DNA from 3 places in the Vibrio genomosp. F10 str. 9ZD137 genome. Region 2 is predicted to be linked to each of the others. Evidence: predicted binding sites of a transcription regulator. Region 2 holds the regulator's gene; each other region holds the start of a gene.
The links. The regulator MetJ, encoded in region 2, represses methionine synthesis genes. The targets are predictions, from matches to a motif close to TTAGACNTNTANANGTCTAA.
Positions count from the first base shown of each region.

Region 1: a site for MetJ is predicted at 1,493-1,512, ahead of metN (methionine ABC transporter ATP-binding protein MetN). Genes of this name have one in related genera too.
Region 3: a site for MetJ is predicted at 2,843-2,862, ahead of metE (5-methyltetrahydropteroyltriglutamate--homocysteine S-methyltransferase). Genes of this name have one in related genera too.

Region 1 is NZ_JBNGCJ010000004.1:11,896-22,959, reverse strand. Features, by position in the region: gene treR (trehalose operon repressor TreR) at 1-201, opposite strand, end outside; gene ACP45E_RS00190 (MliC family protein) at 364-717, opposite strand; gene gmhB (D-glycero-beta-D-manno-heptose 1,7-bisphosphate 7-phosphatase) at 843-1,394, opposite strand; gene metN (methionine ABC transporter ATP-binding protein MetN) at 1,609-2,643, shown strand; gene ACP45E_RS00175 (methionine ABC transporter permease) at 2,633-3,325, shown strand; gene ACP45E_RS00170 (MetQ/NlpA family lipoprotein) at 3,427-4,236, shown strand; gene ACP45E_RS00165 (Zn-ribbon-containing protein) at 4,507-5,286, opposite strand; gene syd (SecY-interacting protein) at 5,306-5,851, opposite strand; gene queF (NADPH-dependent 7-cyano-7-deazaguanine reductase QueF) at 5,964-6,809, shown strand; gene ACP45E_RS00150 (tetratricopeptide repeat protein) at 6,822-9,086, shown strand; gene ACP45E_RS00145 (GGDEF domain-containing protein) at 9,203-10,768, shown strand; gene ppnN (nucleotide 5'-monophosphate nucleosidase PpnN) at 11,002-11,064, shown strand, end outside.
Region 2 is NZ_JBNGCJ010000411.1:2,227-13,290, reverse strand. Features, by position in the region: gene ACP45E_RS09535 (O-succinylhomoserine (thiol)-lyase) at 1-1,201, opposite strand, end outside; gene metJ (met regulon transcriptional regulator MetJ) at 1,473-1,793, shown strand; gene ACP45E_RS09525 (malic enzyme-like NAD(P)-binding protein) at 2,023-3,312, opposite strand; gene rpmE (50S ribosomal protein L31) at 3,605-3,820, opposite strand; gene priA (primosomal protein N') at 4,095-6,296, shown strand; partial or broken gene cytR (DNA-binding transcriptional regulator CytR) at 6,510-7,526, shown strand; gene ACP45E_RS09505 (SPOR domain-containing protein) at 7,648-8,199, shown strand; gene hslV (ATP-dependent protease subunit HslV) at 8,469-9,011, shown strand; gene hslU (HslU--HslV peptidase ATPase subunit) at 9,095-10,429, shown strand; gene frdD (fumarate reductase subunit FrdD) at 10,559-10,936, opposite strand; gene frdC (fumarate reductase subunit FrdC) at 10,950-11,064, opposite strand, start outside.
Region 3 is NZ_JBNGCJ010000329.1:3,690-14,753, forward strand. Features, by position in the region: gene ACP45E_RS06700 (VC2662 family protein) at 1-207, shown strand, start outside; gene metE (5-methyltetrahydropteroyltriglutamate--homocysteine S-methyltransferase) at 351-2,675, opposite strand; gene ACP45E_RS06710 (LysR substrate-binding domain-containing protein) at 2,927-3,838, shown strand; gene ACP45E_RS06715 (DUF4250 domain-containing protein) at 3,900-4,100, opposite strand; gene ACP45E_RS06720 (hypothetical protein) at 4,288-4,968, opposite strand; gene ACP45E_RS06725 (EAL domain-containing protein) at 5,106-7,598, opposite strand; gene ACP45E_RS06730 (YgiQ family radical SAM protein) at 7,842-10,181, shown strand; gene ACP45E_RS06735 (bifunctional diguanylate cyclase/phosphodiesterase) at 10,237-11,064, opposite strand, start outside.

The DNA of each region.
Region 1 (11,064 bases), on a different contig from region 2:
CACTCCCACAACTTTTTGACTTCCACCACGCATTGATTGCGCGGACTTTGACGGCACATAACCCGACTCTTGGATCACTTGCTCAACTTTGGCTCGAGTTGCAGGTTTCACTTTGGGATCATTGGTCAATACACGTGAAACCGTAGACTTCCCCACTCCGGATAGTTTAGCGATATCGTGAATTGTGAGTTTTTTTCTCATAGTTATTGGAAAGTATCATCGAAAGGAAAAAAGTTCGACATGGCCACAGGATCTCGCATGTCACTGGGTAAACTGCCTGTTCAAAAAGCGAAACTCAATGACGCTTACGTATACAGACTGTTCTGGATTCATTGCTGCTGTACTCACTGGTTGTAGACTAACCTATTGTGTTTTACAGTTTTTGTAAACATGGTGGTCAAGCTCTAAAAGGGCTTCTTTACCTTTTGTGCGAAGTGTAATGGGGTTTTCTGCCCCAGCCATCGCGTCTTTGAGGATATACATAGCCCCCGAACCAGATCGGGATCTCACCAAATCGTATTGAACATCGGCCGCTCGTAGTACTGCGAATTCACTGTCTGGTATATAGGCAACATCAAAGCTTTCACCCGATTCACAACGGTATTGAATGTAAGATTGATAAGGGTTCCCACCAATCTGACGGTCATTTAACTGCGTTTGAGTGCAGCCAATTAGGCCCAATCCAATAAAAAACACCAAAATACACGGTTTGTGCATAGTCCCCCCTAAATTCAATAAAAGTACTCATTAGGCAATCAACACCGTATTACACAGCTAAATAACCAAATGCCTAACCTAAATAGCCAAGTAGCTAAATAGCTAAATAGCTAAATAAGTAAGTACTAATTAGCTAAGTAAGCGGGGACATCTTTAATGCTGTTAAGTACGGTCGTCGCTAACGTTTCGCCTTGTTGTGTAACGGGCTTACCCGTGCGCACCAGAATCTTCGTTTCTATCCCCGCCGCTTCCGCGGCCATCATGTCTTCGGCTTTATCGCCAACCATGACTGAATTTGCCATATCAATATCCAGATCGTTACGTGCAGAGATAAACATTCCAGGCTTAGGCTTGCGGCACTCACAATCTTGTTTATATTCACCAATGCCATACTCAGCATGATGTGGGCAGTAATAAAAACCATCAAATTCAACGCCATGATCGACAAAGTTCCAATCCATCCACTGAGTTAGGGAAAGAAAACGCTCCTCATCAAACATGCCACGCGCAATACCGGATTGATTCGTTACAAGTACAAGCATATACCCCATTTGCTGAAGCTGCTTCGTCGCGTCAAAAACACCGTCAATAAACTCAAAATCGTGCTCGTCATTTACGTAACCATGATCCACATTGATCACGCCATCTCGATCCAAAAACACCGCGGGTTTAGCCAAAACTTATACTCAATTTAGTCAATATATTGTGGAATTATCGCACGCTTTATTTCTTTCATCACTATCTAATTACTTTTGGGACTAGCACAAACGAACGTTTAGACGTCTAGACGTAAAAATATCTATTGACTTGATTCAGGTAAAACCATAGCATCCTCTACTAAATGAGATACAGTTCAAAATATTATTCTGTTGTCCCTGCACAGGAAAGAAAATGATTGAGATAAATCAAGTAAATAAGGTTTTTTATCAAGGCACTAAAGAGATCGTTGCCCTGAAAGATATCGACCTTCATATTGAGCAAGGCACCATCTTTGGTGTTATTGGATCGTCAGGTGCGGGGAAAAGTACCCTAATCCGCTGCGTCAATATGCTGGAAGCACCCACTACCGGTTCAATCATTGTTGATGGTGTTGACCTTACTTTATTAAGCAAATCACAGCTGTGTGAAGCTCGCCGTAACATCGGCATGATTTTCCAACACTTCAACTTGCTCTCATCTCGTACGGTATTTGACAACATCGCTTTACCGCTCGAACTTGCAGGGCAAAGCAAACAGCATATTGAGAGTAAGATTTCAGAGTTGCTGAAACTGGTTGGCTTGGCAGACAAACGAGACACCTACCCGGCCAACTTAAGTGGCGGACAAAAGCAGCGGGTTGCTATCGCCAGAGCACTGGCGTCTGACCCGAAAGTGCTTCTCTGCGATGAAGCAACAAGTGCACTGGACCCTGCGACAACACAATCAATTTTAGAACTACTGCGTGAAATCAACCGCAAGCTGAATATCACGATCTTACTCATCACCCATGAAATGGATGTGGTGAAAAGCATTTGTCATCAGGTGGCGATCATTGGTGACGGTGAACTGGTTGAAAAAGGGACAGTTGGCGAAATCTTTGCTCATCCTAAAACAGAGTTGGCGCACGAATTTATTCGCTCGACACTCGATCTTACGATCCCTGAAGATTATCAAGTTCGCCTACAAAAAACGCGTGTAGAAGGCAGCTACCCACTGGTGCGTTTAGAGTTTACTGGTGAGACCGTTGATGCACCGCTGATGTCGCAGATAACGAGACAATTCAATATTGATGTGAGCATTTTAAGTTCCGATCTCGATTACGCGGGCGGTGTTAAATTCGGCATGATGGTCGCCGAACTGTTTGGTAGCGAAGAAGATGATAATGCGGCTATTGCGTTTTTAAGTGAGAACAAAGTAAAAGTAGAGGTACTTGGTTATGTCCTTTAATACACTTTCTTTAAGTACCGTAGGTGACTGGCTAAACCTAAACGGAAACTTGTTGCTAGGTGCGACATGGGAAACTCTTTACATGGTCGGTGTGGCAGGGATTGTCGGTTTTGCTATTGGTATTCCGCTCGGTGTTATTTTACATACCACCAAAAAAGGCGGTTTGTTAGAAAACACTCAATTTAATGCCGTACTCGGTGCCATCGTTAATATGGGGCGTTCTGTTCCGTTCTTGGTTCTTATGGTTGCCATCATCCCGGTAACAAAGCTGCTAGTGGGCACCTTTATCGGCACCACGGCTGCGATTGTGCCACTGACTATTGGCGCGATTCCTTTTGTTGCTCGTCTTATTGAAAGCGCACTTCTAGAAGTACCAACGGGGCTTGTCGAAGCGGCTCAATCAATGGGCGCGACACCGACTCAAATTATTACCAAAGTACTATTACCAGAAGCATTACCGACCATCATTAACTCTGTCACGATTACGCTCGTCACACTCGTGAGCTATTCCGCTATGGCAGGGACAGTGGGTGGCGGAGGCTTAGGTGATGTTGCTATTCGATATGGTTTCCACCGCTACGATGTGGTGATTATGGCGGTGACCGTTGTGATGCTCATCGTGCTAGTACAAATCATTCAATCTATTGGCGACACCATTGTTCGCCGAGTCGATCACAGATAAAAAATCAACACGCTTTTTGTTTTGAGAAGCGGATTACACAATTAATTAATTAGAAGCAGTAGTTAATTAGAAGCTATTCATTTTTTGATAAGGAAATAATCATGAAATTTAACGTTAAAGGTCTACTTTCCATTGCAGCAATAGCGTCTGCGCTTGTTCTTTCAGGTTGTGGTGATAAAGCAGAAGACAGCAGCAAAATCAAAGTGGGTGTAATGGCTGGCGCAGAAGCTCAAGTAGCAGAAGTAGCGGCTAAAATCGCAAAAGAGCAATACGGCCTTGATGTTGAGCTAGTGACGTTCACCGATTACGTGACGCCAAACGCGGCACTTGACGATGGTTCTATCGACGTTAACGCGTTCCAACACAAACCATATCTAGATCAGCAAGTTGCTGACCGAGGCTACAAAATTGTGATTGCTGGTAACACCTTTGTTTACCCAATTGCAGGTTACTCAAAAGAAGTGGATTCTGTTGAACAAATCGAAGATGGTGCACGTATTGCGGTTCCAAACGATCCAACGAACCTAGGTCGTTCACTGCTTCTTCTTGAGCAACAAGGTCTTATTACACTTCGTGAAGGTGCTGGCCTGCTAGCAACGGTTCGCGATATCGTCACTAACCCTAAAAACATCACTATTGTTGAACTAGATGCAGCACAACTTCCTCGTTCACTGGATGATGTAGCGCTTTCTATCATCAACACAACGTACGCAAGCTCGATCAACTTAACTCCACAAAACGATGGTATTTTCGTTGAAGACAAAGAATCTCCATACGTAAACCTTGTTGTTGCTCGTGAAGACAACCTGAATGCAGAGAACGTTCAGAACTTCGTAAAAGCATACCAAACAGAAGAAGTATACAGCGCAGCGTCTGAAATCTTCCAAGGCGGCGTAGTTAAAGGCTGGTAATCAGCCCAAAGATCATTGACGTTCCGTGATTAAAATAACCGAACGTTAACGCCAAACCATTTAAAAAGCCGATATCTTACTCAATGAAATCATGCTCAATGAGCTCGCTTTCAATAAAAATAGAGTATATATCGGCTTTTTTATGCTTGTCTGAAAATATTAGTTAACTACACATTACTTAACTAAACATTGCTTATCTATAAGCACCTTTATCCCGTGTTCTGCATCAAGTGTTCAGGATTGAAAGTACAGAAATGAAGTCATCAGCGGCTAGACTTTAATTTGATCCCAGGAAATATTGGACACAATACGACAGTCATCGCACTTAAAGTGGAAGATATCGTGCAATGCTTCATCCTGTAACCAATCCCCACCACACTTCGGACACTTACGCTGTTTTTCATCCGCTAGGCTTTTGCCACCCACTCGGTACTGATAATAATAAGTCGGAACCTTAGTCAAAAATTCAATACGGCCTCTTAAATCCCAGCCTCGGCGAAACAACACACTATCAGCGCTGCAGATTTCAAACTGCGTCGCGTGCTCGGCTCGGCAAGCTCCTGCCATTTGAATTTCATCACACGCTTGCCATTCTGTTTGCCACTTAATCAAGGCTTTATGATCGCCATTGAACGTCGCAGGGTTTCGATACAACGGGATAGGCAACAAGCTTTCACCACTTCTTAATGGTGAGCATGTATGAACAAAGGTGGTGTAAAGGATTTGCCAGCTCGGCGTTTCTTCTTCAGCGGCTTGTTCCGAGTTAAGATCTCTTCCAAGTAAACGCATTTTGGGCGCAAGTAGGCTGGCTTCCGTTAAGCGGTTAAAACACACTTTAACAAAATCAGAACGATATTTAGGGTGCAAACTGTCTTGTTCAGGACACACAACACGAACCAGAAACTCGCCCTCTCCCATTACGATCGGAAACTCACGACCCAGCACTTGTCCGTTGTATCTCAGCGCATCCATCAGACCATTGATCGCTTTATCAACGGCGCTCACCGTCGTGTTATCAAAGCACTCAAATTGCAATTCAACTACATACATTATTTATTCCCAAACCCGATTATACCGCAGGATCTAAGTGAGTCAGAAACTCAACAATATTTTGCGCTAGGACATCGCGCTTATCGGTGCCCAACCTTTCCAAAATGACATTTCCCGACAAATTGCATATCGAAATCACATCAAGCTCTGCGTCAGTCGCGGCAATAAACACCGTGGGTTTGAGCTTTAAACGCCTTTGCGTGACCAAATGCCCCAAGATGTTTTCTTGCAGCAATACAAAGTCCTCATCATTCCAAACCTGCAGTAATGCCAGTTCGTTACCTTTCCACTTTGCGTTCATGTCAGCACTGTACTGACTACCATAAAAGGCTTTAATATCATCATGAATGATCAACTCAATGCCATTTTCCACATTGGTAAAGTCAGCACTTTTCTCGCGTGGATAAGCTTTCCATAGCACACTGTCTTGCCACTTCTTTTCAACGCAAGGAGAAACCAGCTGAGCAAGCTCTTCGTTATTGGGAAGTGAATGATGAGCTAATTGATATGCGTCTAAATACCTTTGGCTAAAAGAAAAAAGTGCCTGAGAAGCATCAGAAGTCATTGAGGTCTCCAAAATATGGGTCAGGAAAGCCAGCTTTAGGTCATATCATTAATGACAGTTCACTGGGGATTGCGTAAAATTCTCGCCATTCTAATCTAATTTAAGACAAAGTATGAGCAAATATTCCAATGCAAAAGAGCTCGCGGGTCTTACCCTTGGCCAAAAAACGCAATACACCAATCACTATGATGCCAGCTTGCTGCAGCCCGTACCTCGCAGTTTAAATAGAGATGATTTGCATCTAGGTGCTAGCCTTCCGTTCCAAGGCTGCGATATCTGGACCATGTATGAGCTATCTTGGCTAAATGAGAATGGATTACCTCAAGTGGCTATCGGGGAATTGGCGATTCCAGCCACCAGCACAAACCTGATTGAATCCAAGTCCTTTAAGCTCTATCTAAATAGTTACAACCAAACCACTTTTGAAAGTTGGGACCAAGTGTCGAAACAACTTCAAGACGACTTATCTGCTTGTGCTGGGGAAACCGTTGCTTTAAACATCTACCCTGTTACCAATTATACACAGCAACCTATCGTCACTATGTCGGGTGAATGTATCGATGCACAAGATATTAAGATTGAAAGTTACGACTTTGATGCCACATTACTTGATGGCGCAACCAGTGATGAGATCATTGAAGAAACACTACACAGCCACTTATTGAAGTCTAATTGCTTAATTACCAACCAACCCGACTGGGGCAGTGTAGAAATTCAATATCAAGGTCAAAAAATAAACCGCGAAGCTCTGTTACGCTATATTGTCTCTTTTCGTGAACATAACGAGTTCCACGAGCAGTGTGTTGAACGTATATTTACTGACATCATGAAATATTGTCAGCCTACGCGTTTAACGGTATACGCTCGTTATACTCGTCGTGGTGGCTTAGACATCAACCCGTACCGTTCATCAGAAAGCTCGAAGCCCGCTCATAATCAGCGCATGGCTCGCCAATAAGGAATAACCCGAATGCTACCAATGCGCTGGATGCAATTATTTTGTATCACTCTTTGCTTGTTTTCTACACTTACCCACGCCACGATTTATTCTTCTCCAACACTTAATGAGGCGAATAGTTTACTGGGTATTGTGCCAGCGCAGTCTAAAGTACTTACTTCAAATTATTTGAATCAACGCAAGCTCATTACGGATCAAAATGACAATCCATCGGCGATGAATCGAGATGAAAGTGACAACACGATCCGTACCCCAACCAGTACAGTTAATGCCCTGACAATTCTCGCTCAAGCGGAATATAATCTGGGCAATACATCCGTTGCGAATAAGCGCTTAGAAGAAGCGGAACAGCTGACCAACCAGCATCGACTTCATTACCAAAACCTAAGCGTTAAAACACTCCACACTCGCTTTCTTTGGCTGCAAACGCGCAATTCTGAACAAGCAATCCAGTCAATTGAAGAGATTCAGCTTAAATACAGCACAATTAAACAAGCGGATCAGTTTGCTCGCGTAATTTATTACCGTATTTTTATGCTCAAAGCTGAAATTGCATCGTACGATGGTAATGTCGATTTAGCGAACCAGTATTTTAATAAAGTAAAACCGTATATCGATTCACTCAAATCCAAAGCCACCTATATCGATTATCACATTGCAGTCGGCCATCACTATTTGAATAATAAGCTCTACAATCGTGCCTTATCCCAATTGCTCATTAGCTATTGGCAAGCGATTGAAGACAATTCAAGTGGCCAACTTGCGGCGGTCAATCGGTTACTCGCGCAGCTTTTTTATGAACGAAAAGTATTTGATACGGCCTTAAAGCATTTATCTCAAGCCGCCGACTTTTATGACAACTACCAAAGCTCCGTTGTACTGGCGGAAGTTTTAAAGCAGATGGGCGATATTTACTATCAACAGTCAAAATACAATTTAGCGTTAGTTCACTATTTCAACGTTATCGATCACGAGAGGAAAATAAATAACATTGAAGATGTCATCGATATACGCTTATCGTTGGCGGCTACTTACCTTCAACTTTATAACTTTTCATTAACTGAACAGTATTTGAATCGAGCTGAAAAGTTACTGGAATATGCGCAGTTTCCTCATTTAAAAGCGGAAGCGCTGCTGCTCAATGCGGGGCTTGCTCATCACAAACAAGAACCTGACTTAGTTTATGCTTATGCCAATGAAGCTCTTGAGCTTGGTATATCGCTAAAAGACATTACTATTCAAATGCACGCCCATAAACTTCTTTACCTCGGCTTAGAGAAAAAAGGAAAACTTGAGGGTGCGTTAGATAATTTAGAAAAGTTTAATGACCTCAGTCGGATTCAGCAACAGTCTTTAAATCTGATTAATGAAGAAGCCTTTCGTCAGCAAAAAGAATTTGTTGAACAAACCTTACACTTAACAGGCCAAAAAGAAGAACTGCAAGAAACTCACGAGAAATACCTTCAGTTGCGTCGTATTTCGTGGGCTCTTTTCAGTATTGGCGTTTTGATCTTCATTGTATTGCTCCGCAGAGGTTACATAATCCAAAGGCTAAATTTAGATAACGCTAATCTCAATGATGCGCTTTGCACGCACTCACGCTCCACCTTGCCGAATTTACGCATGTTAAGTGCGAAGTTACCCACATCCGTAAAAAATCGGCATCAGTTTGAACAATGGCCTGCGGGAGAGCTCATCCATGAACCGCTGCACGACCGATTAAAGTTCATATTGATTGATATTCCTTTCTTAAGAAATATGTACTTACAGCACGGCTATGAGGATGGGTTAAAACTGGAAGAATCATTTGGGGAATTCCTCAAAAGTAAGATTTCGGAGCCCGCTCGGATTTACCATTTTTCAGACGCCAACCTTTTATATATCGAACCCCAAGATGACGACAATAGCGATCCCGAACAGCTATTTCATAAAATACAAGGCTGGATTCAAGAATTCAAATCCGATCTCCCGCTGATGAGAGTGGTCAGAATCGGAATTGCTGACTACCCATTTTTACCCCGAGCATACACAGCAATCAGCGACAAAGAACTGATTGATATTTTATTGATGTCGACCAGTGTCGCTCGAACATTGAGTATGAAAGAACACTCAAGCCAATGGGTCTATTTAAAAGCCATAGAAAATGCCCCAGCCGCTAGCCTTGCAACTGGAAACATAAGAAAAGCATGCAAACATTCAATCAACCAAGGGCTAATAAAAGTCCATTCTTCTTATAAGAATGAGGACAGCATCAAAAAACTATTAAAAGATGGATAAAACCTGGGCGTTCAAGCATTAGATTCAGTGACGTCCTTATTTATTTTGTTATTATCGATTAATTAGTTAATAAGATCATTTTTGATCTTTTTACATGGACATATAGTTAAGTTTGTATGGGCGTTCTCGAACAAGATTTAGAATTAGAGCTAATCAAGCTAAAAAGCGAACTTGAACAGGTTCGTTTGACACAACGAGATTCTTCGTTCAAATTTAAACGAGAACAAAATGTTCTTAAGCGTATTGTTGCGTCTCTCAGCTTTGCTTGTGGTGAAGAGAATTCAAAACTAAGCACTAGCCTTGGTGAGTTGCGACAAGCTCTTGAGCAGCATAAAGACATCAGCTCGCTAATACCGCGTCTTGCCGTATTAGAAAGAATGTTGAAACAACAGACGTTGGCTATGGAAAAAAAGACGGTTCAGTTAGATTCACAAGTCAAACACAGTGGAGAAACCCTACTGCGTATTACTGGGCTGCCGCCTAGAATAAAGCGTGATTTAAGAGATCTCCTTAGCTATTCCGGTTCGGAAAAAAACAAAGATTCAACCCATGCGCTACAACTGCTTGCGATCTACGAACGTTCGATAAAAATCATCACCTCAAACCCAGACACCGCATTATCTGAAATAAACAATGCCGCAGATAAAGAACTGCTCGCCCGTTTATCAGAAGAATTACAACATTTAATCACTGAATTGGATTTTGAAGGCGAATCTGGCGATATACTCATCGACATCAGAGCGAAACTGCTGCTCGGTGTCTCAACGCAATCGTTACTCGAGATAACACTGCAAGTTCTTAAGTTAGTCGTTGATGGTACAAACTTTGAGCGTAAAACGTCAGAGCAATTCCTTGAGCAAGTCAACTCGTCGCTCTCTTCTACTCTAAAAAGTAACGCCCAAAGCGTCGACCAAAGCCAAAGCTACTTTGACCAACGAAAAAATATCAATAAAGAACTCGATGCACTGGTCATAAAATCAAAATCGGCGGTCAATTCATCCAATGACCTGGACGCTCTAAAGAAAGAAATGACCCCTTTATTCGCTCAATTGACATCATTAACCGAACGGCTTAACCATGCTGAGCAAAGAGAAGAAGCTCTCATTGAACGCATGAGCTATGGAAAGCAGCAATTAGAAGCGGTATTCGATTTAACCCAAGATCACCGTCGTCGACTTGAAGATCAAGCCAAACGAATGCTGCTCGACCCTCTGACCAAAATATATAACCGTACGGCCTTTAATGATCGTATGGAGTTAGAGTACCGTCGATGGATTAGAACACAGAATAATTTGCGCATCGTATTGTTAGACATTGATAACTTTAAAGCCATCAATGACAGCTTTGGCTATGTTGCTGGTGATAAGGCATTGAAGATCATCGCTCGAACAATCTCCAAAGAAGTGTCAGATACCGATACGGTAGCTCGATTTTCTGGTGAAGAGTTTATTCTTTTATTGCCCGAACGAGACGACAACGAGTGCTATAAAGTGATTCAAACCATTCAAAGGCAGGTCAGTAAATTACCTTTCAAATTTAAAGATAAAAGCATTTCTATCACGCTTACCGCCACCAGCTCTGTATTTAGAGAATCGGATACCCCAGAAGAAGTGCTTGATCGCATTAGTCGCAATCTCACTGAAGCCAAAAGTTTAGGGACGAACCAACTTATTTGGAAATAACCACACCACTTAAAGTCCGTGCTTTCAAACTCAAGGTTGCCTGTCAATAGTCCTATTTTCTCCTCATACTTCTCCCCCATACATCTGTGCAAATGCCCCATGAGACTCATTTTTTTAACATTTCTATATTGATTTAGTCTTTTCAAATAGTTATATATTGAATTTCTTTGCTAAGATGTTAAATACACCAACTTTTCTCGGTGTGTTTATTTCTCAGATAATAGGAGGCGACTATGATCACTCATATTAGCCCAGCAGGTAGTATGGATTTGCTTTCTCAACTTGAAGTTGAGCGT
Region 2 (11,064 bases):
CTGAAGGGGGGGGATTTTGAGAATCCGTTGCATCGCCAGTAAAGGCGGCGGCTTTTTGAAAGGCTTGTTTAAGGTCATCGATCAGATCCTCCGCATCTTCTAGACCAACCGAGAGGCGAAGAAGTTGCTGAGAAATGCCGGCTTCAGAAAGTGCTGCTTCACCCATTGCTCTGTGGGTCATGGAAGCTGGGTGACAAATCAAACTCTCAACACCGCCAAGCGACTCAGCCAGTGAAAACAGGTCGAGTTGTTCAACAAAGAACTTTAATTGTTCGAAGGTTCCGCCAAACTCAAAGCTCAACATAGAGCCGAAGCCTAACTGTTGTTTTTTTGCAATCTCATGGCCTGGGTGGCTTTCAAGGCTCGGGTGATAAATGGTTTTCACTAAAGGTTGACGTTGAAGCTCGGCTAAAATGGTTTGTGAGCTTTCTTCGTGCACACGCATGCGCGCGCCCAATGTGCGAATGCCGCGTAACGTCATGTAGCTATCAAAAGGGGTACCTGTTGCGCCAATGCAGTTGCCCCACCATCCGAGTTCTTCTGCATGCTCTTCGGTTTTGGTGATCACAACGCCACCAATCACATCGGAGTGACCATTGATGTATTTGGTGGTTGAGTGGATAACGAAGTCAGCGCCAAGATCTAAAGGCTTTTGGAACACAGGGGTTAAAAAGGTATTGTCGACCGCGACTAATGCTCCGACTTGTTTGGCTTTTTGGCATGTTTTCTCAATGTCGACCACACGCACTAAAGGATTTGATGGGGTTTCAATCAGAATCAGTTTTGGTTTTTTAGCAATGGCCGCGTCAAAGGCTTTGGTATCCGATTGATCAACAAATTCCACCTTGAAGTCACCTTTAAGGCTTCGTGTATTAAACAGTCGGTAAGTGCCACCATAGCAATCGTGTGGGGCAACGATAAGATCATCTGGCCCCAAAAATGCCGATACCCAAAGGTTAAGTGCAGACGTTCCACAGTTTGTGACCACAGCGCCTTTGCCTGACTCTAGCTCAAACAAGGCGGTTTCAAGCAACCCGCGATTTGGGTTTCCAGAACGTGTGTAATCGTACTTAGGCACTTCGCCAAATGCAGGGAAGCCGTAATTGGTTGAGAGATAAATAGGTGGCACCACAGCGTGATGTTGCGAATCTGACTCGATTCCCGTACGAACTGCGATTGTTGCTGGCTTGCGGGTGCTCATAAATCCTTCCTTTGTGTATGGCTATGCTTTTTGACGCTGCTATAATGACTCGTAAGGGAAATACGGCTATACCTGGTTATATGGATAGACCTAGGTATATGGATAATTTCAGGTTGCTATCAGTTATTCCCTTCCTCATTTTTGACACTTTACTTATCAAAAATGAAGACGTCAACACTTCTAGACGTCTATATGTCTTTGCTTATAGACTTAAATCCGGCTAAAATTGCCCCTCAACTTAACTACCATATGATAATAACGAAGGTGCGCAATGGCAGACTGGAATGGTGAATACATTAGTCCATACGCGGAACACGGCAAAAAAAGCGAACAAGTAAAGAAAATCACAGTATCGATTCCGCTAAAAGTACTGAAGGTATTAACCGATGAACGTACGCGTCGTCAGATAAATAACCTGCGCCATGCGACCAACAGTGAATTACTGTGTGAAGCTTTTCTTCATGCTTATACTGGCCAACCGTTACCGACGGATGAAGATTTACGAAAAGATCGCCCAGATGATATTCCGGCAGAAGTGAAAGCACTGATGACGGCAATGGGGATTGAATTTGAAGCCTACGATCAAGAATAATAAAAGGCTCAGTTAAGTATTACTTTGTTAGCTAAGTATTATTTCATTAGCTAAGTATGACTTTATTAGCTAAGTGTTACGTTAATAGTCTCACTGGCACAGTAAAGCCATCGCTTGTTGGACCGAAATTAAAAATTGCACAGAAACAAAAAAACCGCAGTGACTTTATAAAAAGACTGCGGTTTTTTAATGCTTGGAATATCTTTAGTTATTTTACTAGGAGAGTCGATTACGACGCCATGTAGTTTTCTGGCATGTCGATTCGAGCTACTCCAGATTCAACTGCAGCAACGGCCACCGCTTTTGCTACGCGAGGCAACAAACGTGGATCCATCGGTTTTGGAATGATGTAGCTTGACCCGAATTCAAGGCTATCAACACCCGCAGCTTTTAATACCTCGGCAGGCACGGGCTCTTTAGCCAGTTCTCGGATAGCTTTCACCGCGGCTAATTTCATTGGATCGTTGATTTCGCTTGCACGTACATCAAGAGCACCACGGAAGATGAACGGGAAACACAGAACATTATTGACCTGGTTTGGATAATCACTGCGACCAGTGCCCATAATAAGGTCATTACGAACCTCATGAGCAAGTTCAGGTTTGATTTCTGGATCTGGGTTTGAACAGGCGAAAACGATCGGCTTATCCGCCATCAGTTTTAGCGCTTCAGGTGGCAGCAAGTTTGGCCCTGATACGCCTAAGAATAAATCAGCACCTTCAATCACATCTTCAAGGGTACGCTTATCGGTATTGTTGGCAAACAGCTGCTTGTATTCGTTTAAGTCATCACGACGAGTGTGAATCACACCTTTACGGTCAAGCATGTAGATCTTTTCGCGCATGGCACCACACTTGATCAACAGTTCCATACACGCCACCGCTGCTGCGCCTGCACCCAGACAAACAATGGTAGCCTCTTCCAACTTTTTGCCTTGCAGTTCAATTGCATTAAGCATGCCCGCTGCGGTAACAATGGCGGTACCGTGTTGGTCATCGTGGAAAACAGGCACATCACAACGTTCAATCAGGCGACGTTCAATTTCAAAACAATCCGGTGCTTTAATGTCTTCTAAATTGATGCCACCAAAGGTATCGGCAATGTTAGCAACGGTATCGACAAACTCGTCGATGGTGCGGTGTTTCACTTCGATATCAATAGAATCTAAGCCAGCAAAGCGTTTGAACAACAGCGCTTTGCCTTCCATAACCGGTTTTGAGGCGATTGGCCCTAAGTTACCTAAACCCAAAATTGCGGTACCGTTAGAAATGACTGCGACCATGTTTCCTTTCGCGGTGTACTTGTAAACATTGTCTACGTTCTGCGCGATTTCACGAACAGGTTCAGCAACACCAGGGCTATAAGCCAGTGCCAGATCTTCCGCTGAATTAGCGGGCGTTGTGAGTGCAACGGCAATCTTACCTGGGTTCGGGAATTGATGGTAATCAAGAGCTTGTTGACGGAAGGCTTCTTGTGCAGATAACTCAGCAGTGTTTTCTTGACGGTTGTCATCGGACATAGGGTTAGGTACTCATTGAAAGTGTGGCCAAAGGGGAAGACCATTCTAGAGTATGTAAGTCAACCTGCCTAGGTCAGAATGCGAGTCATATCATTAATAGTCATGAATGGACTACTGATAAGACCAGATCTGGTCTCACTGAGTTTATTTAAGATAAAGAGGATGATAGGAATAAAATAGGAAGACAATAAAGGAAAAGATAGAAAGAGGGGGAGATGCGATGAGGTTAGAACAACAGAAACAAAAAAGGACGCCTGAGCGTCCTTTTTTTAATTCGGTATAGCGCGAGCTATTACTTGCTTGAAAGAGCACCGAAACGCTTGTTGAATTTATCAACACGGCCACCAGTATCAACGATACGTTGCTTACCAGTGTAGAACGGGTGACATTTGTCACATACGTCTAGGTGGATAGTTTCTTTAGTTAGCGTTGAGTTGAACTCAAACGAGTTGCCGCAAGAACAAGTTGCTGTCGCTGCTTTGTATTCTGGGTGGATTCCAGCTTTCATGGGATAACCTCAATTTAGGCCGTGTCGCTATCCGATTCTATGCCGGACACCACACGTAGTTAATAAAACAGTATGGATAACACTCTCTTCTTGGCGGGTCGTGATGACCAATACCCCATCAGAAAGCCCTATCACTAAGGCGCAGTATAGTAATGAATACTTGCGTGAGGATCAATAGGTTTGCTAACTATTTAGCCACTTTTTTAGCTTCCCTCTTTACTAAGCGATCATTTAGACTGTGTTTTCTTGTTGCCGTTAAAAGTTGCCAATCACTATGCGCCCATCCATCGCTCGAGTTGCTCTGCCTGTTCCACTGGATAAGCAATTTGATTATCTCATTCCAAATCATCTGTTTCCGGTGATTGGTGGGCGAGTCAGTGTGCCTTTTGGCCCTCGAAGTCAGATTGGGATCGTGACCGCGATGGTCAGTGAATCTGAGTTTGAAATATCGAAGCTCAAACCGATTTACAAAGTGTTGGATTCAGAACCGGTCTGGCCAGAAAAACTGTATGGTTTACTTCATTGGTGCAGTCAGTTCTATCAATACCCTCTTGGTGAGACCTTCGCCAACGCCTTGCCTAGCGCCCTCAAGAAAGGCAAACCGGCCGACTTTACTGCCCAAGTAGAATGGCAGTTAACTCCAGCAGGTAACGATCAGTTGATGCAGGGATTTGGTCGAGCCGTTAAGCAAGCGACGGTAATGAAGATGCTTGAGCATGGGCCGCTGTCTCATCAGTCCTTTATTGACCAAGATATTACCAGCAGTGTTTTAAAAACATTGCAAGATAAAGGATGGATAGAGAGCCACGAGATCAAACCCAAACAGAAGCCATGGCCGCGTGACGTAGAAGCGAACGTTGATAAGCCAAAACTCAACGAAGAGCAGGCGATAGCGATTGCAACGGTGAACAGTAATCCGGGGTTTGGCTGTTATTTACTGGAAGGCGTGACGGGTTCGGGTAAAACTGAGGTTTATCTGAACATGATCAAGCCTGTCCTAGAGCAAAAGCGCCAGGCACTCGTGTTGGTGCCTGAAATCGGGCTGACGCCACAAACCATTAATCGTTTTAAAAAGCGATTTAATGTGCCAGTGGCTGTGATGCACTCTGGACTCAATGACACTGAGCGACTCAATGCTTGGTTATCCGCGCGTGATAATATCGCGGGCATCATTATTGGCACTCGTTCTGCGCTGCTCACCCCCTTTGCTGATCTCGGCATCATCATTGTGGATGAAGAGCACGATGGATCTTATAAGCAGCAAGACTCGTTAAGATACCATGCTCGTGATGTTGCGGTGATGCGAGCTAATAAAGAACAAATACCCATCATACTGGGTTCTGCGACTCCTGCATTTGAAACATTACACAATGCCCAAACTGGCAAGTACCACCACTTAACGCTCACCCAAAGAGCCGGTGTCGCTAAGCCTGCCACGCACAGCGTGTTAGATATTAAAGGGTTGTATCTCGAAGGTGGATTGTCAGCGCCGTTGATCGCTCAAATGAGACGCCACTTGAACGCGGGCAATCAGGTGATGTTGTTTCTCAATCGTCGTGGATTTTCTCCGGCTTTAATGTGCCATGAGTGTGGTTGGATAGCAGAGTGTCAACGCTGTGATGCGTATTACACCTTCCATCAAAATAGCCGAGAGGTGCGTTGCCACCATTGCGGATCTCAGCAAGCGGTGATTCATCAATGCCATGGCTGTGGTTCAACCAACTTAGTGACCGTTGGTGTCGGGACCGAGCAGTTAGAAAGCCAACTCCTGGAATTGTTTCCCGAATTCAAAACCGTACGAATCGATCGAGACAGCACACGCCGAAAAGGCAGTTTAGAGAGCGCATTGGAATCCATTCGTCGTGGTGAGTATCAAATCTTAATTGGCACGCAGATGCTGGCCAAAGGGCATCACTTTCCGGATGTGACCTTAGTGGCGCTATTGGATGTGGATGGATCTTTGTACAGCAGCGATTTTCGAGCATCGGAGCGGCTGGCTCAGTTATTCATTCAGGTTGCCGGGCGTGCTGGAAGAGCAAGTAAGCCCGGTGAAGTGATCTTACAAAGCCATCACCCCGAGCACGCACTACTGCAAGCTTTACTCCATCAAAGCTATGGGCACTTCGCGAAAACTGCGCTTCAAGAGCGCAAGTTGGCGCAACTTCCTCCCTACAGTTATTTAACCCTATTTAGAGCGGAAGCGAATGATAATCAGCTTGTCGAAGACTTTCTTCGTCAAGTTCGTCATACACTTGAAGCGCATCCTCTGTTCGATGAATACTGCATGGTTCTTGGCCCGGTGCCAGCACCACTGGCTAAAAGAGCGGGGAAGTATCGATGGCAATTGTTATTACAAACGGAAGCGCGTTCGTTAATGCAGAAGCTTCTGATGAGCGCCAAACCTGCGATAAACCTGTTACCTATCGCGAAAAAAGTCCGTTGGTCGATTGATATCGAACCGCAAGATCTCAGTTAAATCGAAGGGCCGTGAGCGAATCTGGATAAAGTACAAACAAGGGATTTGTGAGCCACTTCACGCTAGTCGTGCAAAATGTGTTAATCTCACCGTAACTTTATGTTTAGAAATGAATAAACTATCAGAACATAGAAAAACAAGAGTGAACGACAGTTCGCCAGATTAACTTTAACAATACGCAATGCAGCGTGGCTGTAACTAAAGGAAGAGAGGGTTAAAAATATGGCGACAATGAAGGATGTTGCCCAGCTTGCGGGAGTCTCAACGGCAACCGTGTCCAGAGCTCTGATGAACCCAGAGAAAGTATCGTCGACCACACGTAAGCGTGTTGAAGATGCTGTATTGGAAGCTGGCTATTCACCAAACTCGTTGGCGCGAAACCTGCGCCGAAATGAATCTAAAACCATTGTCACTATCGTCCCTGATATTTGCGATCCTTATTTCTCTGAAATTATTCGTGGTATTGAAGATGCAGCAATGGAGCATGGTTACCTTGTTTTACTGGGTGACAGCTCACAGCAAAAAAAGCGCGAAGCCTCTTTTGTTAACCTCGTTTTCACTAAGCAAGCGGATGGTATGTTGCTACTTGGCAGCGATCTTCCTTTTGATGTGAGCAAAGCTGAGCAAAAAAATCTACCGCCAATGGTGATGGCTTGCGAATTTGCTCCAGAACTTGAATTACCTACGGTGCATATCGATAACCTGACATCGGCATTTGAAGCGGTAAACTATTTGACACAAATGGGTCATAAACGTGTTGCTCAAATCTCAGGGCCTCAACATGCGGTGCTTTGCCAGTTCCGTCAGCAAGGTTACCAACAGGCATTGAGACGCGGTGGCTTGAGCATGAACCCGACTTACACTACGTATGGTGACTTTACTTTTGAAGCGGGTGCAAAAGCAGTAAGAGCTTTATTATCACTTCCTGAGCCACCAACGGCGATTTTCTGTCACAGCGATGTCATGGCAATTGGCGCGATTCAAGAAGCAAAAAAACTGGGATTACGTGTTCCGCAAGATCTATCCGTGGTTGGCTTTGATGATATTCAATTCTCAGAGTATTGTGACCCACCATTAACGACGATCTCTCAGCCTCGTTATGAAATCGGTCGTCAAGCGATGCTCATGATGCTTGAGTTATTGAGAGGGCACGATGTACGAGCAGGATCGCGTCTTTTAGAAACGCATTTGGTGGTTAGGGAAAGCGCTGCGCCACCAAGACTGGTGTGATTCTTTGGCTAAATCCCCTGACTGGCAGCGCATTTTGGTGCGCTGCTTCCATTTCTACCCTGTTATCCCCACCAAATCTGAATTAACATACCTACTGACTTTTCAATGTTGATAGACCATCGTGGCAAATAAAGATTATGTAAAGCGCGGGCGAGGAACCAAAAAATCGCCTAGTAAAAAGGCGTCGAAAAAGAGTTCACCAAGGCGAAAACCTTGGCGAAGTGGGCTCATTGCTCTTATTTTATTGGGTGCTTTTGGTTACGGGCTGTATACGTTAAGTAACGATCCTGAGCCACCGACACCTGCTGCGAAGCCCGTTGCGAAGCCAAAACCCAAACCTGCGACCGTATTGCCCAAGCCCCCAGAAGAAAAATGGGACTACGTTGAGTCTTTGCCAAACCGAGAGGTAGAGGTTCAGGCGAAAGAGCAGGTTATCTCTGATATTCCTTACATTATGCAGTGTGGCGCGTTTAAGCTCTCTCAACAAGCAGAAGAACGAAAAGCCAACATCGCCTTTCAAGGCATTCAAAGTGAAGTCAGGAAAAAAGAAGGCAGCAGTTGGTATCGTGTTGTTTTAGGGCCGTATACGTTAAAGCGTGATGCTGAGCGAGATAGGCATAAATTGCAACGCGCTAAAATTGAGCCATGTGCGATTTGGAAAGAATCACAGTAGACATTGAATGTCTTAGCCCACTTTTATCAAGAAGGTTATTCAAAGGAATAGCCTTTTTTATTTTTAGCTATTTATAGAAATCAGCCATAGAAGCTATTCACAAAAATGATTCCAGTTAGTCACTTTTCATGATTTATCACTCACCTCAGTCATAACGGTGTCTTGGTATGTATTTTCGTCAAAGAGTCGCGTCCTTTTGCTCTTGAAATTTACCGTTTTGACCTCATATCAGTGTTTAACTCCCTAATCTAGAATAAGAGGCCCTACTCGTGACTACCATTGTATCAGTACGTCGAAATAATAAAGTTGTCATCGCGGGAGATGGACAAGTATCGCTAGGCAATACCGTCATGAAAGGTAACGCGAAAAAAGTACGTCGCCTTTATAACAACAAGGTTCTGGCTGGTTTTGCTGGTAGCACAGCCGATGCGTTCACGCTGTTTGAGCGATTTGAAAGTAAACTGCAAACGCATCAAGGGCATCTCACTAAAGCTGCAGTTGAACTGGCAAAAGACTGGCGCAGTGATCGCGCATTAAGAAAGCTAGAAGCTCTGTTAGCGGTAGCCGATGAGACCGCATCGCTAATCATTACCGGAAACGGTGATGTAGTTCAGCCAGAAAACGATTTGATCGCCATTGGCTCTGGTGGCAATTTTGCACAAGCCGCTGCGATTGCGTTACTTGAAAATACAGAATTAGACGCGCTAGAGATTGCACAAAAGTCATTGCAAATTGCGGGTGATATTTGCGTCTTTACTAACCATCATCACACTATTGAAGAACTAGAAATCCCAGCAGAACTGGTTAAATAGACTCAACTATTCGTCTATGTCAAAGCCCATTTTAGTTGGTGAAAAATAAAAATAGCCAGTGACACTGTTTTAAGGAAATAATTATGTCTGATATGACCCCTCGTGAAATTGTTCACGAACTTAACCGCCACATCATTGGCCAAGACCAAGCAAAACGTTCAGTGGCAATAGCCCTGCGTAATCGTTGGCGTCGAATGCAACTTGAAGAGGGCTTGCGTGCTGAAGTCACGCCGAAAAACATTTTGATGATTGGTCCAACGGGTGTGGGTAAAACTGAAATTGCTCGTCGTCTCGCTAAACTGGCTAACGCGCCTTTCATTAAAGTTGAAGCGACTAAGTTTACGGAAGTGGGCTATGTTGGTAAGGAAGTAGAAACCATCATTCGTGACCTGACAGATGTGGCGATAAAGATGACCCATCAGCAAGCGATGGAGAAAGTAAAATACCGAGCGGAAGAACAAGCTGAAGAACGTATCTTAGACGCACTATTACCGCCAGCCCGTGATGCTTGGGGTGAAAATGAGAAATCAGACGATAGCTCATCGAATACCCGCCAAATCTTCCGTAAGAAATTACGTGAAGGCAAGCTAGACGATAAAGAGATCGAAGTCGATGTTGCCGCGCCACAGATGGGCGTTGAAATCATGGCGCCTCCTGGTATGGAAGAGATGACCAATCAGCTTCAAGGTATGTTTCAAAACTTGGCGGGAGATACCAAGAAAAAGCGCAAGATGAAAATTAAAGATGCCTTTAAAGCACTGACGGAAGAAGAAGCGGCCAAGCTTGTGAATCCGGAAGAGTTAAAAGAGAGCTCAATCTTTAATGTCGAAAACAATGGCATTGTGTTTATCGATGAAATCGACAAAATCTGTAAGCGTGGTGAAAGCTCCGGCCCTGATGTTTCTCGTGAAGGTGTTCAGCGTGACTTACTGCCACTTATTGAAGGCAGTACGGTATCGACTAAGCACGGCATGGTGAAAACCGACCATATTTTGTTTGTGACGTCTGGTGCATTCCAAGTATCGAAGCCCTCTGATCTTATTCCTGAGTTGCAAGGTCGCTTGCCAATTCGAGTAGAACTTGAAGCGTTATCAAGCAACGATTTTAAGCGTATTTTGACCGAACCGAAAGCTTCATTGACTGAGCAATATATTGCATTGATGAAAACGGAAGAAGTGGATATCGACTTTACAGAAGATGGTATTACACAGATCGCTGAAGCTGCATGGCATGTGAATGAAACCACGGAGAATATTGGTGCTCGTCGCCTGCACACGGTGATGGAACGCTTAATGGATGAGATTTCATTTGAAGCCACAGACAAAGCCGGAACAAGTTTAACCATTGATGCTGAGTACGTGAAGAACTGCCTGGGTGAGTTGGTTGAAAACGAAGATTTGAGCCGCTTCATTCTTTAATCACGTTGTTTAAATAAAAAGACAATGAACAGAAAAAAGGGTTGGCATTATGCCAACCCTTTTTATTACTTAATGATGGTTACTTGCTAATGGTACTAACTGTTTATTACTCACTGCGATTGGCTTACTTTAAATCATCGCAATAAAGATAACCGACAGAGCAGTGATCAAACCGGCAAAGGCGTAACAACCGACTTTGCCCGCAACGCCTGCGTGTATTTTGAGATCATGCATACCATGATGAAGGCGGTGCATAGCGTGCCACATAGGGAAAGCCAGTGTGCCGATGATAAACAAGGCACCAATAATGCTGGTGGCAAAGCGACTAACACGCTCGTAGCTCAATGCTTCAGCGTCAATAATACCAAGAGGTGCAAGGATACCGAGAACAAGTACGGTAACTGGAGTGATCATGGCAAACCATGTGCCACCTGCGCCAAATAGCCCCCACCAGATAGGCTCATCAGAGCGTTTTGGTGATCTGTCTACTTTATAGTTGTTTGTTATCACAATATGCTCCTTACACAACAACGAGAACAACGAGGGAGATAAACGCCACAGCAGCCCATTGCGTTAAAATAATCACTTTCTTATCAACCGTTTTGCCTTTCAAACGAATAGGCATGACTTGCGGC
Region 3 (11,064 bases), on a different contig from region 2:
GTTAAAGGCGCGAACATTAGTTTTGTTAACTATTCAGAGGGCAATACGCTGGTTGATATTGGTGCAGCAAACCTTTCTGATACTTCAACCGTTCAATTTGGCTTTTTCAACAAAACAGCGAAAATTGAAGGCGTTCAAATCGGTATCATTAACTGTGCTGATAATGGGTTCTTCAAATGCTTCCCTATTGTCAACTTCGCTAAATAGTCTACCTTTAGTCCGAACTTAGCACTTAGAACATCGCTCTAAAGAAAAACTTCGTCGGACAATTAAACGATACATAAACAAAATGCCGCTACCATAGCGGCATTTTTTTATCGAAGACTGTTCTACCTTATTGTGTTTACTCGCTAAGCTATTTCTCGTTCCTTCCATTCTTTTCTTAACGATTTTGCCGCTGAAACCAGATTGGTTAAGGCTTGCTCTGTTTCTGTCCAGTTACGCGTTTTCAACCCACAATCTGGATTAACCCATAAACGGCTCGCTGGGATTTTCTCTGCTGCTTTTCTTAGTAGGTCTTGAATCCACGCTTCTGATGGAATATTTGGCGAATGAATGTCATACACTCCTGGTCCAATTTCATTGGGGTAGTTGAACTCTTCAAAAGCGCGTAATAATTCCATATTCGAGCGAGAGGTTTCAATGGTAATAACATCCGCATCAAGCGCCGCGACGGAATCAATAATTTCATTGAATTCGCTGTAACACATATGCGTGTGAATTTGTGTTTCTGGTCTCGCACTGGCCGCTGAAATCTTAAATGCGTCCACCGCCCACTCTAAGTACTGCTTATGATCTCTCTTTTTCAGCGGCAAACCTTCACGAATCGCAGGCTCATCTATTTGAATAATATTAATGCCTGAATTTTGCAAGTCAGAAACTTCATCTCTAAGAGCAAAAGCAAGCTGCTGGGCAATTTTTTTACGGGAGATGTCTTCTCGAGGGAATGTCCAACACAGTATCGTTACTGGGCCTGTCAGCATGCCTTTCATGTGTTTAGAAGTCAGAGATTGTGCATAGGTGGTCCAATCCACGCTGATTGGCTTTTCGCGCTCAATATCAGCAACAACAATCGCCGGTTTCACGCAGCGTGACCCATAGCTTTGTACCCAACCAAATTGAGTCGTTTGAAAACCTGAAAGGTGCTCTGCGAAATATTCCACCATATCATTACGTTCGGCTTCACCGTGCACCAGTACGTCCAAATCTAGGGCTTCTTGGCGTTTCACGGCATCGGCAATATGCCCTTTTAACGCTTCATTATATTGGGATTCGGTTAGAAGGCCTTGCTTATATGCACTTCTCTGAGCTCGAATTTCACCCGTTTGCGGAAACGAACCAATCGTTGTTGTCGGCAATAAAGGTAACCCAAGTACAGTTGATTGATGCTTAGCGCGTGTTACATATTGCTCACTTCGCTCTGATAATGCCTTGGTAATACTGTTAATACGCGCTTCAACTTGAAGCTTATTCACCTGGCTTGATGAGAGCCTTGCAACAATAGGTTGGCTGTATTTCTCACACGCTATAATCGCTCTACCATCGCCATCGATAGCAGCCGCGAGCAACGCAACTTCTTCAACTTTTTGTTTAGCAAAAGCAAACCACGACTTCACTTCTGCACTTAGATCCTCTTCTAACTCCAGATCAACTGGGCTATGCAGCAATGAACACGATGTGCCAATCCATAACCGTTCAGCCAGTTTGTCTTTCACTGGCTTCAAGCGTTCAGCCCAAGCGCTTAAATCTGCGCGCCAAACATTCCGACCATTAATCACACCCGCAGACAATATCCAGTCTTGAGGTAGTTTTGAAACAACCCGATCTAATTGCTCTGGTGCAGCCGCTAAGTCGATGTGTAAACCTTGTACTGGTAGTTGCACAATCTTGTCAATCGTATCGACTACTGAATCAAAATACGTCGTGAGTAGCAGCTTCACATCACTTTGAAGCACTTGGTAGGCAAGTTTGAATGAATCAAGCCACTTATCTTCCAGCTCTAAGGACAAAATAGGTTCATCAATCTGTACCCACTCCACACCTAAGCTCGCAAGTTTTGAGAGAATGGCTTGGTAAGCGGTCAATAAACGAGGCAGCAATGTCAGACGATCAAAGCCCTGCTCGACTTCTTTTCCTAAATATAGATAACTCAGTGGACCAAGTAGAACGGGTTTGACTTTATGCCCCGCTTTAATAGCTTCATTCACTTCTTCGAATAGTTGCGGCCAACTGACTTCAAAACTGTCATCTTGGCTGAATTCTGGAACGATATAGTGGTAATTGGTGTTGAACCACTTGGTCATGTCTGAAGCAGCGTTGCCGTGACTCGCTCCCGTACTGCTGCACCCACAACTCTCTTGGGATTGACCCCGGCCGACTTTAAATAATGTGTCTAAATCGGGGAAGCCATCTCGATGACGCTTTGGTGTATGACCCAATAACAGTGTTGTCGTTAACACATGGTCATACCAAGCAAAATCCCCCGCGGTAGTAAAGCTCAGCTTTGCATTATCTTGCAACTGCCAATGCTTTTTACGCAGGGTTGAACCTACCTCTTTGAGTGATTTTTGATCTATTTCTCCACGCCAGTATTGTTCCAATGCAAATTTTAGCTCTCTTTTTTCGCCGATACGTGGGTAGCCTAATATATGTGTTGTGGTGGTTGCTGCTGTCATTTCCCTAGTCCTTCTGATGATTACGGTTCTGCGCCAATAATTCTTAAGCTAGTTAGTCATGATTACTAAAGAGCTCTAGATGGCCAAACTATCTCGTTTTTCATCAATATGAACAATCTCCATTTATTCACCTTGTTTATTAATAATATTCATGAACATTCAACCAAATAGCCATCTAGATGTTTACACATCTAATATTAATGGGTAGATTAGAGAAGCTAATGAAGCTTCTAGGAAGATGAGAGGAACTCATGATTGAGCTAAAACATTTACGCACTCTGACCTCATTAAGAGAGACCGGGTCATTAACCGCCACCGCCACCGCACTGCACCTGACTCAATCGGCGCTGTCTCATCAAATAAAAGATCTCGAATCCAGAATCGGTGGGCAGCTCTTTTTGCGTAAAACGCGACCAGTGAAATTCACGTCCGAAGGGGAAATTTTACTTAAAGTGGCCAATGAGGTATTGCCGAAACTCGCTCAAGCAGAAAATGAAATTGCCAGTTTGAAAGAAGATGTGAATGGACGATTGCACATGGCCATCGAATGCCACTCCTGTTTTCAGTGGCTTATGCCTGCTCTCAAAGAGTACCAACTCGCTTGGCCAAGTGTCGCCCTTGATTTTTCATCAGGATTTGGCTTTGAGCCCTTACCTGCCTTGATGGCTGGTGAGCTCGATCTTGTTATTACCTCAGACATTCAACCCCGATCTGAAGTCCACTATGAACCCTTGTTTGATTTTGAAATGCGTCTTATCACCGCAACCACTCATCCGCTCTCAACAAAGGAGTGTATCGAGCCGGAAGATATCATGGATCAAACCATGCTCTCTTACCCGGTGCAGAAACAGCGCCTTGATATCGTAAAACATTTTTTGCAACCCGCAGGTGTGGAGCCTCAGAAATGGAAGCAAGCCGATAACACCTTGATGCTAGTTCAAATGGTGTCTGCAGGGCTAGGAGTTGCTGCTCTACCCAACTGGGCAATTAGCGAGTTTTCAAGACAAGGGTTAATCAGCAGTAAACCTCTAGGCAAAGGCCTCTGGCGCAGGCTGTTTGCCGCCACGCGAAATTCCGAGAAAGATAAGCGCTACTTACAAGCCTTCTTTTCGACCGCCAAACTTCAATGTAAAAGCCACCTTGATGGGATCAAGATGGCTTAAAAGAAATGGCTGATATATCATTGTTTATGTGCGCATTTCCTCGTCAAACAAGGAAATGCGCTTAACGTTGGTATGCTTTAAACTGATTGGTTAATGGATCATATTGATAACCTAATACATCCAGCTTACCGATTAGGCTTTCCACATCCATTTCATACGTGCTGACCAACTCGTCAAAGCTGTCACATTCTAATCGCAGCTTTTCGTTAACGATACCCAGAAGGATGGCGTTATCGAGACGAGTAATATTGCTAAGATCCATCATTATTCTCCTTTATTGCGAGAGTTAAACTTCTCAGGGGTAAAGATAAAGAGATAAAAAGTAAGAGCTAAACGTTTACCAATACAAGCTTTACTCAAGGCGCATATCTTACTTACGCAACCTTGCTTAAAGCATAGTTGTTATTCATAGTATCACTGTGATTTCTTAGTTAAAAAGTGATCCTCTTCTAAATCACCATGATTTGAGATGAAATGGTCGCGGAGCATAACAATAACAGCAACCCCAGACCTATCTGAATTTTTTCTGGTGCGCGAGTCACCAATAAATGCCAACACGAAACCACCACCCCAATCAACACAAATAGAAAACTAGTAACGAGCGGTGTCAATAATAGCGCCAACTGTGACTCATGGAACTGATAAATACTCGCTAAGACACACCCGGTGAACATCATTGCGGCAATCACTACGGTCACAGGTAAGATTCGATGGAACGCTTGTAAACGTGTTCGAGCAATGGTCAATAATAAGTGAGAGAAACTTGCACCAAGCAAAAAAATCAGAACAAAGTAAGTAAGAGATTGAGACACACTCACTTGCTGAACAATTTGAATTCCCACAAACGACAAGGCAAAGCCATTCGCGAGAAATAGCAACCAAATAGGACCAGCATCACGTGTTTTGCCCGTTTGAACACGAGAATAAAAATAGAATATCGCAAAAACCACCATAAATGCTTCGATTTTCAAAGAAGCAGTCGCTAACCATAGTACCCCTATCGCTGGTAGCATTTTATGAATACGCCCACGCTGGCCTGGGCAAATGTCCCCTTTCACTAAAATGAGTGTCAGTACAAGCTGTGCCCCAAGAAGCATCGCTGGAAAAAGAGAAATTAAGTGATTGATCATAATATCCACGGTTAAAAATCGAAGGTTCAATAATTAGCAGAGGATGATAACAGACCTAAACCCATTCACTAACCGCAATCATTCACAAACCGCTATTGATGCCTTATTTGTCACACCAGAGCTAAGTTGTGCAGGGGTCAATGTTTCTGTAGTAGATAATTCATGGCGGCTTCTGACTCTAAAATCCCTTTGTAGCCCCCCTGTTCATCCACGAGTACCCAAGGAAATGGCAGTTGTTCTTCAATATAGCGTTCTAAATCTAAAAGAGACGAACGATGATCCAACCTTGAAAATCCAGTTCTCATTAACTGATTCACAGGACGATGCCAAATGGCGGCCTCACGGTTACTCTCTAACTCCGTCCCCATTTGAGGTGTTAGGTGTAAATTCACCTCAAGCTTTGACACCAAACCCACGCATTTCTTGTTCACAATAACGGGCAAGGTTAGCGAAGGAGAACTTTGAAGCCTTTTATTGACCTCAACAAGCGGTGTACTTGGGTCTAACGTCCCTGCATCAGTCGCCAGATTAAGCAACGTCAGTTTTTGTTGTGTATTTCTAAAACCTTCTAACTCCGACGCTAACGCCACTTGGTAATCGAGCGCGTATGTAATGTTTCCGATAGCAACCGGTTTAGAAAATAGATAGCCCTGCATATAGTCGACCCCTAGAGCCTTAAGCACACTTAACTCCGCCAAGGTTTCCACTCCCTCGGCCACCACCTTGATACCTAAGGTGTGAGAGAGTTCTGTGATCATTTTTACTATATGGTATTGCCCTGACCCTTTTGTTATCTCTCGAACAAACTCACGATCGATTTTCAGAATGTCAAAATGCCTCTCGCGCAAGTAGTTGAATGAAGAATACCCTGTGCCGAAATCATCAATGGCGATTTGCACACCACTTGCACGAAGAGCCTGCAAAGCTTTACCCTGGCTAGGGCTACTCTCAAAATAGGCACTTTCAGTGAGCTCAATGGTTATTGATTCAAAACCATCAGCGTAGTGTTCAAGCATCTCCGATGTTTCTTTCAACACCTGTTCCGTTCCCAAGTTCGTATTGAGTGAACGGTTGATCGTTAGCCCAACCTTATCACCACAAACGGCTCGGATTTTACTCAGATCACCTAAAGCAATCATTCCAACAGCGCTGTCCAGCTTTGGTACAAGCTCAAGATCTTCAGCAATATTGACCATTTCTTGGGTCGTAAAGTCCAGATTGGGTATTGGGGTGAAGCGGCACAATGCTTCAAACTTGGCTATCTGCCAGGTGTTGGCGTCAATAATCGGTTGGTAATGTACATGAAGTTTATGGTTCGCTATCGATTCTCGAACAATCTCTTCGAGTATTTTTTTTCTTTCCAGCTCTTTATGAGTTTTACTGTGGTAAAACGAAATGCTCGTTTGACCACTAGGCTTGCTATCCATCATCGCTTGCATCGCATGAGAAATGGCTCGTTTAGGGACATCGGTATCATAACCAATTATGGATACCCCAATTCGTCCGCTAACCACATATTCATGTATGTTTTGTTCGCCTTCCAATTTAACTTCTTGGAAAAACTGGCTAATCGATTTCATTAATGCACGTTGTGGGCTTATTTTTTTCTGTGAAGGGCTTTCAACGCAAACAACAAAGACACCATTTGAAAGGTATCCAGCCAAACTGCTGTAACGGCTGCGAGACAACATATCGGAAAACAACTGCCTATTTTCCAGAATGGTTTCCTCGCCAAAAGTCGGCTGCATCGCAATCACCACTTTTCGGCTATCGATCGTATCCGAAGAACACAGCTCTTCTAGCAGTTTAACAAACCGATCTTTAGTCGGCAGTTGAGTTAAAAGCTCAACCCCGCCTAATCCTTTATCGGCAATTCGATACAATTGATTCGATAAATCGACGACGATCCCTAGGTAATAAACTTTATTATCACTAAAGGTGACCTTTTGGACGGTGAGATCTTGAGGTACCGTTAATCCCGCAGCAGTACGGCTTAAAATACTGCCGCCCCAAGAACCTTTTTCGTGAATGTCTCGCCACATATCTTGGTAAAATTCGTCGGGATATTTGCCTGCATTAAATATATTGGCTTTTAATCCCAGCATTTCATTTCGCTTAAACCCTTTTAACTGCTCAAAATAGCGATTGCACGTTAAAATTCGAGTCTCACTGTCTGTGACGACGATGCCATGATGCGTATTCTCAAACAATATTTGAAAAACTTCACACAATTCACTCATTGACGTTAAACCAATCAAAGGACGAAATGTCCCACTGACCGCGTTTTTCTCTGGCTTCTCCATGTAAACTTCAACCTGAATGAAACCCGTTCCTTTGGGCATCAGAGTGCAATTAACGTATTCACTGACTCCAGTTTTAAGAACTCGCACCAGTGCATCTTTCAAATCACGTCTCTGTGTTCCCGGCATATATTCCAAAATGTCGTCCATTGACGAAATTAAATTGGGCGCGTTGAGTAAGCCTTCCAGTTCTTTTTTATCAAAGACAAACTCTCGCTTATCTAAATTCAAATACCACTCATACACGGCAGAGGCATTGAATACTGAATCAATCTCGAGTACTCCAACATCTGACACTTCATTATCCAGCGTACTCTTATTTTGAACCATAGATATACTCTCGGTTGTTGCATCTGATTTTGTTAACGTTGCCCGACTCATTTTATAGAGAACCTGTTTATAGAAAACTCGCTAAGTCACTATTATGAATATAGTTGAAACTATAGATCGCTCGCGGTTTAATTGGGACTTTTTTCTGCATTCTTGCCTATAATTTCCACTTCATTGCAACGAAACTAGCTACTCAGTCAACAACTCGCTATACTTCGCCCTCGCAATTCTAGAGGTCAAAATATGCACAGCAAAATCACACCAATCTTTGAACACAAAAAGTACTGGGCCGAATGTTTTGGAACGGCTCCTTTTCTTCCTACTAGTAGAAAAGAAATGGATATGCTTGGTTGGGATAGCTGTGACATTATCATCGTTACCGGAGATGCCTACGTTGACCACCCTAGCTTTGGTATGGCGATTATTGGCCGATTGCTTGAGGCCCAAGGGTTTCGTGTCGGTATTATTTCTCAACCCGCTTGGAACAATAAAGATGCGTTCATGGCACTCGGCAAACCAAATCTCTTTTTTGGTATTACAGCCGGTAATATGGATTCAATGATTAATCGATACACGTCTGACCGTAAGCTACGCCACGATGATGCCTACACGCCAAATAACGAAGGCGGCAAACGCCCTGACCGCGCCACTCTCGTTTACTCTCAGCGCTGTCGCGAAGCTTATAAAGGCACTCCGATTATTCTTGGTGGTATTGAAGCCAGTTTGCGCCGTGTCGCCCATTACGATTATTGGTCAGATAAAGTGCGTCGCTCTGTTTTGTTTGATGCAAAAGCGGATATTCTACTGTTTGGTAACGCTGAACGTGCTTTAGTGGAAGTTGCTCACCGTCTTGCTGATGGTGAAGACATGAGTACCATGACCAATATTCGTGGTACAGCAGTTAACATTGCGGCAGCCCCTGAAGGCTTTAAGATCATCGATTCTTCGCGAATTGAAAAACCGAATAAAGCGTATGTTCCGGTTAACCCGTATGAAGTTGAAACGCAGTGTGACACCAAAAAAGATGAAAAAGAAGCAGTAAAGGCTCAACCTATTACCATTCGTCCTTCTCGACACGATGCCAAAACAACCGCGGTTCGTATCCCTGCGTTTGAGAAACTGAACAACGACCGAATCTTGTACGCACATGCCAGCCGTATTCTTCATTTAGAAACTAATCCATATTCTGGTCGAGCCCTGATACAACGCCATGGTGATCGCGAGCTTTGGGTTAACCAGGCACCGATTCCCCTCTCTACAGAAGAGATGGATTACGTATTTGGTCTTTCATATAAACGCGTTCCGCATCCTATGTACGGTAAGGCAAAGATACCCGCCTACGATATGATTAAAACCTCCGTCAACATTATGCGTGGTTGTTTTGGCGGTTGCTCATTCTGCTCTATTACCGAGCATGAAGGTCGTATCATTCAGAACCGTTCGAAAGAATCGATCTTGGATGAAATCGAAGATATTAAAGAGAAAGTGCCTGGATTTACTGGGACAATATCCGATCTGGGTGGCCCAACAGCCAACATGTATCGCTTAGGGTGTTCAGACCCGAAAGCGGAAATTAACTGTCGTCGCCCTTCATGTGTGTTCCCGAAGATCTGTGAAAAACTGAACACAGACCACCAGCACACTATCGATCTTTATCGCTCAGCGAGAAAAGTACCAGGCGTTAAGAAGATCATGATCGCGTCCGGTGTTCGTTACGATCTAGCGATTGAATCTCCAGAATACGTTCGTGAGCTTGTGACTCACCACGTTGGCGGTTACTTAAAGATTGCTCCAGAACATACTGAAAAAGGCCCTCTGGACCTCATGATGAAGCCAGGAATGGGCACCTACGACCGTTTCAAAGAGATGTTCGAGAAATACAGTGCTGAAGCAGGCAAGAAACAATATCTCATTCCTTACTTTATCTCTGCTCATCCTGGCACTGAAGATGAAGATATGCTTAACCTTGCGATGTGGTTGAAAAAACACAATTACGAATGCGATCAAGTACAGAACTTCTACCCATCGCCTATGTGTAACGCCACATCAATGTACTACTCAGAGACAAACCCTTTGAAGCGCGTTAAATACAAAAAGCGCGAAGATGTCACGGTACCAAAAGGCGATCGCCAGCGTCGTTTACATAAAGCCCTGTTGCGATACCATGATCCAGATAACTGGAAAATCATTCGTGAAGCCTTGATCAGTATGGGCAAACCGCACCTTATCGGTGATAAGGCAAACTGCTTAGTTCCCGCTGAAGATTTGGAAACCATGACACCTGCACAGCGAAGAAAATCAGGTCGTCACGGAGCCAATCGATTTGCTACTAAACACACCAAAAACCAGCCTGGTTTTGGCCCAAATCGTTCCACGCCAGGTGAAAACACAGAGAAGCAAAATAAAGGGAAGCAAAATAAAGGGAAGTCAAACAATCAGAATGCAGGTAAGCAAGGATCGGGGCAAGGGCAAAAGCCGAACCGTTCTGGCAAGCCAAACCATAGCGGACCAGCAGGGAACAATTACACTGGAAATAATGCCGGTGGGAAAGCAGGCGGAAACAGAAATCCCAAGCGTCGCTAAAGCGATGGTTGGCTGATTATACCAACCAGTCAAACCGATATGGGTTAGTGTTTCACTAACCCATTTTTTCTAAAACGTACTCTATAAAATCACTCTCCGACAGCGGTTTACTAAAATAGTAACCTTGAATAAACTCAATATTTTTCTGTCTCGCATAATCAAGTTGCTCTAACGTTTCCACACCTTCCGCAACAACAGGCTTATTTAGGTTCGTCGCTAAAGACGCGATTGAGTTAAAAACGGTCTGTAATTTTGTGTTATCTACCACGTGTGTCACAAATGCCCTGTCAATTTTTATTTCATCAAAACTCAAACGACAAAGATAACTCAGACTGGAAAATCCAGTTCCAAAATCATCAATAGACACTTTAAAACCAATATCTTGCAGTTGCTTCAATACTTGATTTACGTAGGTAAAGTTGTCAATCAACGCCGATTCTGTCAGTTCCAACTTGATATTTCTGGGCTCAATATGGGCGTTTTTAATCGCTGATGAAAGCTTACTAACAAAGTCAACATCCAGTATCTCAACCACGCTGATATTGAGCGCAAACAGAATGCTGGTGGTATCGACGCCTTTTCTTTCCAACTTAATGATCAACGCTTGCAATTTTTTAACATTAAACTTTGTCAAAAGGCCGATATCTCCGATTCTCTCCGCTATTGGAATGAATTCAACTGGCGAAACCATTTGTCCTTTAACCGTCCAACGAATCAAACACTCTGCCCCTGTTACTTGTTCGGTGAAGGTGTCATGAACAGGCTGAAAAACAACATAAAATGACTCATCGAGATCGCCCTGGGAGACCGCCGCTCTAAACGCATTTTCGAGATTATTTTGATGTTCTATTTGTTTTGCTAAGTCTTCCTGAAATTCGGCTAA